One region of the Microbacterium sp. LWH10-1.2 genome, then DNA from elsewhere that is predicted to be linked to it. Evidence: riboswitches for the same ligand, from Rfam matches in the RefSeq annotation. Region 1 holds a riboswitch; each other region holds the start of a gene.
The links. Region 1 has a riboswitch for thiamine pyrophosphate ahead of MRBLWH10_RS15720 (MFS transporter). Riboswitches for the same ligand answer to the same signal wherever they lie in the genome.
Positions count from the first base shown of each region.

Region 2: another riboswitch for thiamine pyrophosphate. It lies ahead of thiM (hydroxyethylthiazole kinase); the one in region 1 lies ahead of MRBLWH10_RS15720 (MFS transporter).
Region 3: another riboswitch for thiamine pyrophosphate. It lies ahead of MRBLWH10_RS18965 (ECF transporter S component); the one in region 1 lies ahead of MRBLWH10_RS15720 (MFS transporter).

Region 1 covers NZ_CP151638.1:3,364,928-3,369,113, forward strand. Annotated here, with positions in the region: gene MRBLWH10_RS15715 (class I SAM-dependent methyltransferase) at 83-892, shown strand; TPP riboswitch at 1,088-1,194, shown strand; gene MRBLWH10_RS15720 (MFS transporter) at 1,189-2,469, shown strand; gene MRBLWH10_RS15725 (VOC family protein) at 2,597-3,046, opposite strand; gene MRBLWH10_RS15730 (WYL domain-containing protein) at 3,145-4,098, shown strand.
Region 2 covers NZ_CP151638.1:927,239-931,424, reverse strand. Annotated here, with positions in the region: gene MRBLWH10_RS04400 (bifunctional hydroxymethylpyrimidine kinase/phosphomethylpyrimidine kinase) at 1-2,120, opposite strand, end outside; gene thiM (hydroxyethylthiazole kinase) at 2,117-2,965, opposite strand; TPP riboswitch at 2,955-3,049, opposite strand; gene MRBLWH10_RS04390 (NAD-dependent epimerase/dehydratase family protein) at 3,073-4,038, opposite strand; gene MRBLWH10_RS04385 (DUF402 domain-containing protein) at 4,121-4,186, opposite strand, start outside.
Region 3 covers NZ_CP151638.1:4,053,114-4,057,299, forward strand. Annotated here, with positions in the region: gene MRBLWH10_RS18960 (D-alanyl-D-alanine carboxypeptidase) at 1-1,537, opposite strand, end outside; TPP riboswitch at 1,620-1,731, shown strand; gene MRBLWH10_RS18965 (ECF transporter S component) at 1,722-2,369, shown strand; gene MRBLWH10_RS18970 (ABC transporter ATP-binding protein) at 2,444-3,826, shown strand; gene MRBLWH10_RS18975 (energy-coupling factor transporter transmembrane component T) at 3,823-4,186, shown strand, end outside.

The DNA.
Region 1 (4,186 bases):
CCCCACAGGCAGATCCGGTCGCCGCAGCAAACCCCTACCGCACCCCCTCACTCAGGCGTACCCTCGCCTCAGAGGTGCACTGATGCCCGTTCCCGACAGCATCTTCTCCGGGTCCATCCCCGAGAACTACGACCGCTACATGGTGCCGCTGATCTTCGAGCCCTATGCGGCCGATGTCGCGCGCCGGGCGGCGGCGCTGGAGCCGCGGCGGGTGCTGGAGACCGCGGCCGGAACGGGCGTCGTCCCGCGATTCCTGCTGCCGCTGCTGCCCGCCGGCTCGGCGTACGTCGCGACCGATCTGAGCGCGCCGATGCTGGACTACGCGGCATCCGTCCTGCCCGATCCGCGGCTGCGCTGGCAGACCGCCGACGCGCAGGACCTGCCCTTCCACGACGACGCCTTCGACCTGGTCCTGTGCCAGTTCGGGGCGATGTTCTTCCCCGACCGCATCCGCGCCTACCGCGAGGCGCGGCGGGTGCTCGAACCCGACGGGAGATTCGTGTTCGCCGTCTGGGACGCGATCGAGAGGAACGACTTCGCCGACGAGGTGGGGCATGCGCTCGCGGCGATGTTCCCCGCCGATCCTCCGCGCTTCATGGCCCGCACCCCGCACGGCTATCACGACGTCGCCCTGATCGAGCGGGAGGTGCGGGATGCCGGCTTCACCACCGTCACGATCGACACCGTGACCGCGCAGAGCGTCGCACCGTCGGCCCTCGTCGCGGCGACCGCGTACTGCCAGGGCACACCCCTGCGCGGCGAGATCGAGGCGCGGGACCCGTCGGCCCTCGCGGAGGCGACGGTGCGGGCAGCCGCCGCGATCGCCGCCCGGTTCGGCGACGGCGAGGTGCGGGGGCGGATCCAGGCGCACGTCGTCACGGCCTCGGGCTGACGCACGACGGACGACAGGCGACAGGCGACAGGCGACAGGCGACAGGCGACAGGCGACAGGCGACAGGCGACAGGCGACAGGCGACAGGCGACAGGCGACAGGCGACAGGCGACAGGCGACGGACGACGGACGACGGCGAACGTTTCGTCTCGCTGCGCTCGCTCAACGACCGGGGACTGTTCCCTCCCCTAGACTTCCCTCAACCATGGGAGTCCCGGCAGGGGCTGAGAGGGCGCTGACGCCGCGCCGACCGTCATACCTGATGCGGGTCATGCCGCCGTAGGAAGTCGAGCCATATGTCGCGTCTCATCGCCGAGCCCACCGTCTCCCCCTCTCGAGCACGCAACGCCGTCCGCGGCGGACTGCTCGGCAACTTCGTCGACCAGGTCGACATCTTCCTGCCGGTCATCGCCCTCGCCCCCGCGGCTGCGATCGTGCTGGGTCCCGATGCGGCCGCCGCCCAGACGGGCCTGATCTTCGTCGCCACCCTGCTCGGACGTCCGCTCGGCGCCGCGATCTTCGGGAGCCTCGCCGACCGTCACGGACGAACGAGAACCACCACGGCGGCGATCGCCGGCATCGCGATCACGACGCTGCTGATCGCCCTGATCCCCACCCACGACGTCGGCGGCGCGGCGACCCTGTGGACGTTCGTGGCCCTGCGCTTCGTCGGCGGCGTCTTCCTCGGCGGTGAGTACTCCGCGGCCATCCCCCTCGCCATGGAGTGGACCGCCCCGCGCCGGCGCGGCCTGCTCAGCGGCGGCATCATGGCCATGTCACCGCTCGCCAACGCGTTCATCGCCGGGCTCACGCTGACCCTCGTCCAGGTGCTCGGACCCGACGCCTACGCCGGCTGGGGGTGGCGGATGCCGTTCATCGCCGGCGCCCTGCTCGCCGCGGCGATGCTCTGGTACTACGTCGCCGGCGTCGACGACGCCCCGATCTCGACGACCGGCGCCCGCCGCACACGTCCGCTCACCGCCATCCTCATCGGTCCGTTCCGCCGCCAGCTGTGGCAGGTGTTCGTGCTGATGACCGGGCTCTGGTTGTTCACCCAGATGGCGATCCCCGTGCTCACCGGGATGCTGCGCGAGGCGCCGCAGGTCGGACCGACGACCGTCCCGTTCATCATGCTGATCGCGACCCTCGTCTCGGCAGCCGCGATGCTCTCCGCCGGCGCGCTCTCGCAGCGGATCGGACGGAGACGCTTCTTCGTGGTCTTCAGCGCGGGGGCGCTCGTCGCCGCACCCCTCGCCTTCGCGTGGGCGCTGACCTCGCAGGGCGTCGCCGCCGTGCTCGCGGTGACCGTCGTGCAGATCGTCACGGTCTCGGCCTACGGTCCGGTGGGCGCGTACCTCGCGGAGCGCTTCCCCTCCGCCGTGCGGTCGAGCGGCTACGGGGTCGGGTACTCGCTGTCCCTCGTCGTGCCGGCGCTCTTCCCGTTCTGGCTGCCCTGGTTGCAGAGCGCACTCGGCCCGGTCGCGGCGGTCATGGCCGTGCTCGCCGCGGCATCCGCTCTCATCGTGATCGGTGCGCTCCTCGGCCCCGAGCCCGACCGCACCGCCGCCCTCAAGTGAGCGACGCGTGAGGAGTCAGAGAACGTCGGATCCAGGCGGTCGGATGCCGCGATCTCTGACTCCTCACGGCCACTTGAGGCGCGGACGCGAGCTGCGAGCCGCCGCTCGGGGCGCGGAGCGAGCGCGCTCAGGAAGCGCGCACGTCGAGCACCCACGTGACGCCGAAGCGGTCGGTGAGCATGCCGAACCCGGCGGACCACGCGGATGCCGCGAGCGGCTCGACCACCTCGGCGCCCACGGCGAGTGCGCCCCAGTATCCGGTGAGCTCGTCGAGCGACGTGGCCCGCAGCGACTGGAAGAACGGGCGATCGGTGATGGTCAGGCCGTTCTCCCTCCGCGTCTCGCCCGCGGTCGCGGAGGCGTCGTCGAGGCCGGGGATGTCGTAGGCCATGAGACGGATGCCGCCGCCGTCCAGCTCTCCGAACACGAGGCGGTCCGCGCCGGGGGCATCGGCCGGCATCCCGAACTCCCCGTAGGTGGCGAGCGCGATCTCGCCGCCGAACACGGAGCGGTAGAACTCCAGCGCCTGGCGCGCAGTGCCGCGGAAGTTGAGGTGCGTGGTGGTGGTGATGGTCATGGTGTCTCCTCAGATCGGCGACGGCCGAGTGCCGTCTACGACCACGATTCCCGCAGAAGAGGTCGGTTTCTGTCCTCTACTCGGAAGAGAATGGGGGAATGACCGGCAGCTCCTCCCGCATGCTCGCCCTGCTGTCGCTGCTGCAGACGCCGCGCGACTGGCCGGGGAGCGTGCTCGCCGACCGCCTCGACGTGAGCCCGCGCACCGTGCGGCGTGACGTCGAGCGGCTGCGCGAGCTCGGCTACCGCATCTCCGCGATCAAGGGCCCAGCCGGGGGCTACCGCCTTGCTGCGGGTTCGGAGCTGCCGCCGCTGCTGTTCGACGACGACCAGGCCGTGGCGATCGCCGTCGCTCTGCAGAACGCCCCGTCGAGCGGCATCGACATCGACGAAGGGGCCGCGCGCGCCCTCGCCACGGTCCGCCAGGTGATGCCCTCCCGGCTGCGGCACCGGGTCGACGGCATCCGCTTCTCCGGCACGGGAAACGAGACCAGGGTCGATGCCGCCGTGCTGGAGGCGACGAGCGCGGCCGTTCGTGACCGGAAGGTGCTGCGCTTCGACTACGGCGCCGATGACGACCGGCCGGCGCGGCGCACCGAGCCGCACGAGATCGTCGCGCGGGAGAACCGCTGGTACCTGCTCGCGTGGGATCTGGATGCCGACGACTGGCGCATCTTCCGCCTCGATCGGATGCGGCCGCGCATCCCGACCGGCCCGTCGTTCACACCGCGACCGCTTCCCGCGGGGGATGCGCGCACCTATCTCGCCGCACGCGCCAAGGGCTCGGATACCGAGGACCGCTGGCCCTGCGTCGGGGAGGTCGTGATCGAACTGCCGGCACGCGAGGTCGCGGTGTGGGTCGGCTCCGACGGCACGGTCGAGCCCCGCGACGAGGGGTCGTGCCAGGTCACCGTCGGGTCGTGGTCCTGGGTCGGCATGCTCGCGTCGGTGATGAGGTTCGACGCCCCGTTCACCGTCGTGGGCCCCGAGGAGCTGCGCGCCGCCGCGCAAACTCTCACCGCTCGCCTCGCCGCCGCGGCATCCCCGCGCTAGCGCTCCCCGCGTTAGCGCGCCCCGCGCCCCGCGCCCACGCTGAGGGGCCACGAAGTGCCGCGTCAAGGGGCGCGGATGCAGCGCTTCA
Region 2 (4,186 bases), 1.7 Mb from region 1:
GGCGCGGCGAAGAAGGCGAGCTCGTGCGCGCTCGCGATCTCGAAGGCGCGGAGCATCCTCTCTCTGCGCGAGGGCGACGATGCCGCCGCGGCCCGCGACACGTACGCGATCGCCGTCTCCGTCGCGGCTTCGAAACCGGGGTCGGCGTAGGTTGCGAGCCAGGACGCGTACGGATGCCGTGGATCGCGGGCGTACTCCCCGAACTCCCCCGCGTGCAGACGCCGACCGAGGTCGGTGTAGAGCCAGAAGCAGGGCAGGATCGCCGCGATGAGCTCGGCGTAGTCGCCCCCGAAGGCGACGGAGCGCAGGTGATCGAGGTAGGCCGTCGTGGTCGGGGCGGGCGCGGCGGCGAACGTCTCCTGGCCGACGCCCGTCGCGGGGGTCAGCCAGGAGGCGTGCAGCTCGAGCTCTCCGACGATCGCCCCGTGTGCGGACTCCGCCCAGAACGCCTGCTCCGCCGACGACGGCGCCAGGCGGGACGCCTCCGCCAGCACTCTGGCGTACTCCCCCAGGTACAGCGCGTCCTGCGCGAGGTAGAACACGAAGGCATCGCGATCCAGCGTGCCGTCGGCGAGGGCACGGATGAACGGGAGCTCGTCGATGCCCGAGCGGATGCCGGAGATGCCCTCCCACCAGTCCGCGCGGACCTCACCGGGGGTGGGTCGGGTGTCGAGACCACCGCGGGACCAGAGGCCTGCGAAGTGGTGCACCGGGCCGTGTCCGCGTCCGACACGGAGCGCATGGCTCTCACGCAGCGCCTCCCGCAGCCAGGTGCGCGCTCCGGCGACGGCATCCGCCGGGCTCTCCCCCCGCGCGAGCAGCGTAGCCAGCGCGGAGGACAGCGAGCAGCCGGTGCCGTGCGTGTGCGGGGTGTCGATGCGGGCGCCGGAGAACTCGCGCCGCACCCCGGCGCCGATCAGCGCGTCTGGGGTCTCCGCACCGGTGAGGTGCCCGCCCTTGACGAGCACCTGGGCGCCGATCTCGGCCGACAGCTCCTCCGCCGCGGCGAGTGCCTCCTCCCAACCTGTGATCCGACGGGAGGTGAGCACGGCGAGCTCGGTGAGATTGGGGGTGACGACGTCGGCACGGCTCAGCAGTCCGCGCAGCGCGTGCTCGGCCGCCGCGTCGAGCAGGCGGTCCCCGCTGGTGGCGACCATGACGGGATCGATCACGACGATCGGCGGGCGCACCCGGTCGAGCCAGTCAGCCACGGCGCCGATGACCTCCGCGTCGGCGAGCATGCCGATCTTCACGGCGTCCACGACGATGTCGGCGGAGATCGCGTCGAGCTGCGCGCGCAGGAACTCCGTCGGCGGCACGTGCACGGCGCTGACGCCCTGCGTGTTCTGCGCGGTGAGAGCGGTGAGGACGGCCATGCCGTATCCCCCGTTCGCCGCGATCGACTTCAGGTCCGCCTGGATGCCCGCCCCTCCCGACGGGTCGCTGCCGGCGATGCTGAGCACACGCGGCACCCCCGCTGCACGCCAGCGGCGGAGGAATCCTCGCGCCGCCGCTGCCGGATCATCGGCGGCGCACAGGGCCGACACGACCGCGAGACCGGCGGCGCCCGCCTCGCGCAGGGGCTCGGCGTCGTCGATGCCGACGCCGCCGATCGCCACGCACGGCAGCGGAGTGGCCGCAGCCACCGCCGCGAAGCCCTCGATGCCGAGTGCCGGCGGATGGTCGGGCTTGGTGCTGGTCGGTCGGATGACGCCGACGCCGAGGTAGTCCACTGTGCCCTCCGGCAGCTCTCCGAGTGCGGCGAGGTGCTCAGGGCTGTTCGCGGTGAGACCGATGAGGGCGTCGGGGCCGAGTGCGGCACGGGCGCGCAGCACCGAGGAGTCCCCCTGTCCGAGGTGCACGCCGTCGACGCGGGCGCCCGCGGTACGAGCGGCGAGCGCGGCGTCGAGACGATCGTTCACGACGAGGAGCGCTCGACCGTCGATCACCCGGGAGAGCTCGACGAGCTGCGCGGTCGTCTCGGCGTCCGTCGCCCGCTTGTCGCGCAGCTGCACGATGCGCACTCCCCCGTCGACGGCCATCCGCACGGTCTCGACGACGCCGCGTTCTCCGCACAGCCCCGGATCGGTGACGAGGTACAGGGAGAGGTCGGCGATCACAGCGCGCCACCCTCGACGCGCGCCGCTCCGGCGAGATCGTCAGGGTGCACGGCGGCGAGCGCATCGAGCAGTGCGACCGCGAAGCTGCCCGGGCCTGCGGATGCCGCAGCGGCGCGCTCGGCGGCGATCGTGTAGACGAGGCTGGCCGAGGCGACCGCCGTGAGCGCATCGGCTCCCGTGGTCCGTGCGGCCCCGAGGAACGCAGCCATGACGGCGCCGAGAGCGCAGCCGCCTCCCGTGACCCTGGTGAGCAGCTCGTGCCCGTTCGCGAGCCGCAGCACGCGCTCCCCGTCGGTGATCAGGTCCACCGGCCCCGACACCGCGACGATGCTGCCGAAGCGCGAGGAGAGCGCGACCGCGGCGTCGGCGGCGGCATCCGTGGTGTCGGTGGCGTCGACCCCTCGACCGCCTGCGCTGAGACCGGCCAGTGCCAGGATCTCCGAGGCGTTGCCGCGGATGGCCGTCGGGCGCAGCGCCACGAGCTCCTGCGCCAGCGCCGTGCGCACCGGGAGCGCGCCGATGGCGACGGGGTCGAGCACCCAGGGCGTGCCGGACGCCGCGGCTCCGGCCGCCGCCTCCAGGCTCGCCGCTCGCTGCTCGGGGTTCGGCGTGCCGAGATTCACGAGCAGGCCGGAGGCGACGCCGGCGAACATCCCGGCCTCGCCGACGATGTCGACCATCGCGGGGGCCGCGCCGACGGCGAGGAGCACGTTGGCCGTGAACCCGGTGACGACGGCGTTGGTGATGCAGTGCGTGAGAGGAGGCGTCTCTCGCAGCACCCCCAGCAGCGTAGCGGCCTCGGAGACGAGGGCGGAGGCGGATGCAGGACGCAGAAGATCGCTCATGCGACATTCCCTTCGCTAGTGCTAACTAGATCAGGTTCGACGGGTCTGTTCTCAGCCGCGGATGCGGCACCCCGTGTCACTGCTCGCAGTCTAGCGAAGAGCGCGGATCACCCGAGCTCGGCGAACAGCTCCAGCTCCTGGGCCCGGGTGAGCCCCGCGCGCCGCTCGCGGTCGACGCCGCGTGCTCGTTCGTCCGCGAGAACCGCGTCCACGGTGTCCCCGAGCGGACGCAGCGTCCCGCCGTCGGAACGATAGGCGGCGTTCGAGCGCGTCATGAAACCGGTCATCTCCGCCGGCAGCCACAGCGGCAGCGAGCGCTCCCCCATCCAGTACTCGACACCGTGCTCCACGAGCCACTCCTCCTCGGCGGACACCGTGTCGCCGTCGTGCCCCGCCGCCGCGCGGAACAGTGCGAGCACCTCGCCGAGCGCATGCTCGTCGCCGACCGTGTTCACCGCACCGGTCGACGTCGTGGCGGCCACGTACGCCGCGAGGTCATCGACGTCGATCACCTGCGTCGTGCGCCCCTCGGTCGGTGGCAGCAGCACCGTGCCGTCGCCCGCGCGGTCGAACGCCGCGGCCCAGTATCCGAAGCGATCGCTGGGGTCGCCCGCGCCGACGATGAGTCCGGGGCGCACGATGAGCGCCCGGTCTGCGAGCGTGCGCACCGCGTCCTCCGCGGCGACCTTCTGCGGACCGTACTCGTACTCATCCCCCGGTTCCGCGGCGATGTGCAGCGGAGCGGACTCGTCGGCGCCGACCGTGACGTCGTCGGAGTAGGCGGACATCGACGAGACGTACGTCCAGCGTGCGGCTCTGTCTCCGAGCGCCGCGACGGCGGCGACGACATGGTCGGCACGGGAGGAGATGTCGATCACACGGTCCCAGTCACGCACGGCCGCCTCCGCGTACGCGTCGGGATCATCCCGGTCCGCCCGCACGAGAGCAGCCCCGCTCGGCCCCGTGCGTGTGCCACGGGCGAGGCACGTGACCTCGACGCCGTCGTCGATCAGCCGTCGCGCGATGCGCCCGGAGAGCCAGCCGGTTCCGCCGAGGATCAGAGCAGTCGTCATGCGTCCATGTCATCAGCATCCGCTTCCGCGCGGAAGCCCGCTCCGCCCAGAGCAGAGCGCAGACACCGCAGCGGAGCCGACCTCAAGGGCGCCGCAGCTCCTCCAGGCCGCGAAGCTCGGGGAGGGTCCACGTCGGGTCGGGGCGCCA
Region 3 (4,186 bases), 690 kb from region 1:
AGGTCAGACCGAAGAGCTCCAGGGGGTGGGTGAGACGCCACCAGGCACTGGGCCCCTCGAGCTTCTTCTTCAGAGTGAGCGTCGTCGTCGCCGTGTCGAGGGGGCCGGCGACGGTCAACGTGCCGACCTCGGCGCCCGCCTTGCTCTTCTCGCCCAGGTCGAACTCGGGCGTCGCCTCCGCCGCGGCGGCGTCCCACAGCACGACCTCGGCGTCGGCATCCGTCACGATCTCGGTGGACGCACCCCACAGGGTGTCCACCTCTCCGACGACGGTTCCCTTCGCCACCGCGGGGGTCTCGGCCTGTAGCGCGTCCTCGACCTGCGAGAACAGGGATCGCGTCGACGCGAGACGCATGTCGTCATCGGCCTGCGTGAGCACCGAGGCGTAGAGATGCACGGTCGTGCCGTCGACGACCACGTCCTTCGCGGTGAGCAGATTCCAGCTCTCGTGAAGGGTGCCGGTCTTGATGCCGACCACACCGGAGTCCGACAGCATCCCGTTCGTGTTCTTCACGAGTCCGGCGCCCGGCAACTCGACCGAGGGCGTGCCGACGATCCCTGCGAACACGGGGTTCTGCATCGCCCGCTCCGCCACGGCGATCAGCGCCTCGGGGGTCGCCGTGTTGCGCTCGTCGAATCCGGAGGGCGAGAGGATCGTGATGCCCTGGATGCCGCGATCTCTGAGCCAGGTCGCCGCGGCATCAGCGAAGGCCTTGTCCGAGCCCCAGATCTCCTTCGCGAGGCGGTCGATGTAGTTGTTCGCCGAGCCGAGCAGGATGCCCTGCAGCATCTGGAACTCCGTCAGGGAACCCCCGACGGGCACGTCGAGCGCCGACTGGTCGCTGCGCTTGTACGCGAGATACGACTGACTGTCGGCCTTGGTGAACGAGAAGGACGGGCCCTGCTCGCCGACGGCGAGCGGCATCTGATCCAGCACCATGAGCACGCTGACCACCTTGGTGATGCTGGCGATGACGGCCGGATCCGGCGACGAGGCGACCGTTCCGATGCCCTGGATGCCGACCGCCGCGCTGCCCTGCGTCGGCCACGTGATGGCCGCTGCCGGAGCGGCCGTCGCCTGGAACTCCGCCGTCTTCACGGTCGGCGCGACCTCGTGCAGCGGCCACAGCAGGGTCGTGCCCGCGTAGGAGGCGGCCAGTGCGGCGAGGATGCCGATCGGCACGAGCACGCCTGGACCCGCCGCGGCGGGGCGCAGCCGGGCGCCCGTCCAGAGCGCGGCCCCTGGTTCGCGCACCTGATCGCCGTCGAGCGTCGCCGTCGGAGAGTGGTCGGCGACGGATGCCGCATCCACCCAGGTGAGCGCGGTCGCCGCTCCGCCCTCGCTCGCCCACTGAGCGGCGGGGGCCTCTGCGTCCGCGACCAGCTGCTCCAGTTCGGAGTCGTGAGCCGCGGCATCCGGGATCGCTGGGACCCGGTCGAGCTCCGCGTCGATGGCCGACGTGTCCGCGTCTGCGGCGGCGTCGATCGGGGCATCGCCCAGGGGAGCGGTGGCCTCGGCGGAGTCAGGAGCGGTCACCTGCTTACGGTACCGAACTCTCCCGTGAGAACCGCGGTGCCGCAACAGGGGAGCGCGGAGTGTCGGCACTGGGTATGATCGAGAGCACAACCACGGGAGTCCGGCGAGCCGGGCTGAGAGGGAGCGAATCGCGCTTCGACCGTCGAACCTGATCCGGATCATGCCGGCGCAGGGAGGAGTTCAGATGAGTACGTCCACGCACCGGTCGAGCACCGAAGCGGCATCCACGGCCACAGGCCTGCGCAACGCCCAGCTCTGGCGGTGGCGCGTCGTCGACATCGTCGTGGCCAGCGTCGTCGCCGTCGCCTGCGCGGCGATCTTCCTGCTGTGGAACGTCGGATACGTGACCCCGAGCGGGGCCCTCGAGGCGCTGCTCCCCGGCGTCCAGGGACTGCTCGCCGGTCCGTGGCTGATCGCCGGCGTCCTCGGCGGGCTGATCGTCCGCAAGCCCGGCGCCGCGCTCTACACCGAGCTGGTCGCCGCGATCATCTCGGCGCTGATCGGCAACGCGTGGGGGCCGCTGACCATCGTCTCCGGACTCGTGCAGGGCATCGGCGCCGAGCTGATCTTCCTCGTGTTCCTGTACGGCGTCTGGCGTCTGCCCGTCGCGATGCTGGCCGGCGCCGGCGCGGGGCTCGCGTGCGGCATCAACGACCGCATCCTCTGGTTCCCTGGTGCCGACACGCTCTTCACCGCCGTCTACATCTCCTCGACGACCATCTCCGGTGCGGTGATCGCCGGGCTCGGCGCCTGGCTGATCGCCCGCGGACTCGCCGCCACCGGCGCCCTGAGCCGGTTCGCGGCCGGCCGCGAGGTCACCGCACGAGTGTGATCGCCCGGGTGAACCCAGCCGCGCTCGATGCGCGCGGCTGGGGATGGCGCTACGCCACCCGGCTGCGCTGGGCCGTGCGCGAGGTCGAACTGCGAATCGAGCCGGGGGAGCGGGTGCTTCTGCTCGGCGCCTCCGGCTCGGGCAAGTCCACGCTGCTGCAGGGCTTCGGTGGCGTGCTCGGCGGCGCCGACGAGGGGGAGACGCACGGAGCGCTCCTCGTCGACGGCGTTCCCGCGACGGAGAGCCGGGGCCGCGTCGGGATGGTGCTGCAGGACCCCGACACGCAGACCATGCTCGCCAGGGTCGGCGACGACATCGCCTTCGGATGCGAGAACCTCGGCGTGCCCCGCGAGGAGATCTGGCCGCGGGTGCGCGAGGCGATGGATGCCGTCGAGCTCGACGTGCCCCTCGACCGCTCGACAGCGGCGCTCTCGGGAGGGCAGAAGCAGCGGCTGGCGCTGGCAGGCGTGATCGCCATGCGCCCCGGAGCGATCCTGCTCGACGAGCCGACCGCCAACCTCGACCCCGAGGGGGTGCGGGATGTGCGGGATGCGGTCGCCGCCGCCCTCGACGCGACCGGGGCGACCCTCGTCGTGATCGAGCACCGCATCGACGTGTGGCTGCCCCTGGTCGACCGGGTCATCGTGCTCGGCGCGGAGCCCGAAGGCACCGTCGTCCTGGCAGACGGGACTCCCGACGAGGTGCTCGGCGCGCGCGGCGCCGATCTCGCCGCCTCCGGGGTCTGGGTGCCCGGTCATCCGCCGGCCGTTCCCCCTCCGCCGGCGCACGGACCGGGTGAGCTCCTGCTGCGGGCGCACGCCCTGACTGTGGCGCGCAGCCGCGGCATCCCGGTCGCCGGTCCCTTCGACCTCGACGTGCACGCGGGGGAGGCGATCGGCATCACCGGCCCCAACGGGGCGGGCAAGTCGACCTTCGGGCTCACGCTCGCGGGTCTCATCCCGGCGGAGAGCGGGCGGGTCGTCGCCTCGGCGGCGCTGTCGTCGGGGTCGGGAGACGACCCCTTCCGCTGGACGTCCCGCGCGCTGCTCACCCGCATCGCGACGGTGCTGCAGACCCCCGAGCACCAACTCCTCGCGAAGACCGTTCGGGAGGAGCTCGCCGTGGGCCCCCGCGCTCTGCGGCTGGACGAGGCGGAGATCACCCGACGTGCCGACGAGCTGCTGGAGCGTCTGCGGCTGACCGCGCTCGCCGAGGCGAACCCGTACACGCTGTCGGGTGGGGAGAAGCGTCGTCTCACGGTGGCCGCCGCTCTCGCCACTCGCCCGCAGATGATCGTGCTCGACGAGCCGACGTTCGGGCAGGACGCCACGACCTGGGCCGAGCTCGTCGCGATCATCGCCGGCCTGAGAGACGACGGCGCCGCGATCGTCGCGATCAGCCACGATGAGGCCGTGCTGCGCGCTCTGCACGCCCGCAGGCTCGAGGTGGGCGCATGATCGACCCGCTCACCGCCCGCATCGAGCGCCGCGGTCCCATCGCTCCGCGCTCGGCGCTCGCCAAGCTCGCCGCGGCGCTGCTCATCGCGGTTCCGCTCATCCTCTCGATCGACGTGGTGTCGGCATCCGTCGCCCTGGTCCTGGAGATCCCGCTGCTGCTGCTCGCCGGCCTCGGCGCACGCGAGTTCTGGACCCGCACCGCGGTGCTCTGGATCGCGGCGCCGCTGAGCGCGGTCACGATCGCCCTGTACGGAGCGCAGAGCGGCGAGGTGCACTTCGAGTGGCTGCTGATGAGGGTGAGCGACGGATCGCTCGCGCTCGCCGCCGCCACCGCGGTGCGCGTGCTGGCGATCGGCCTGC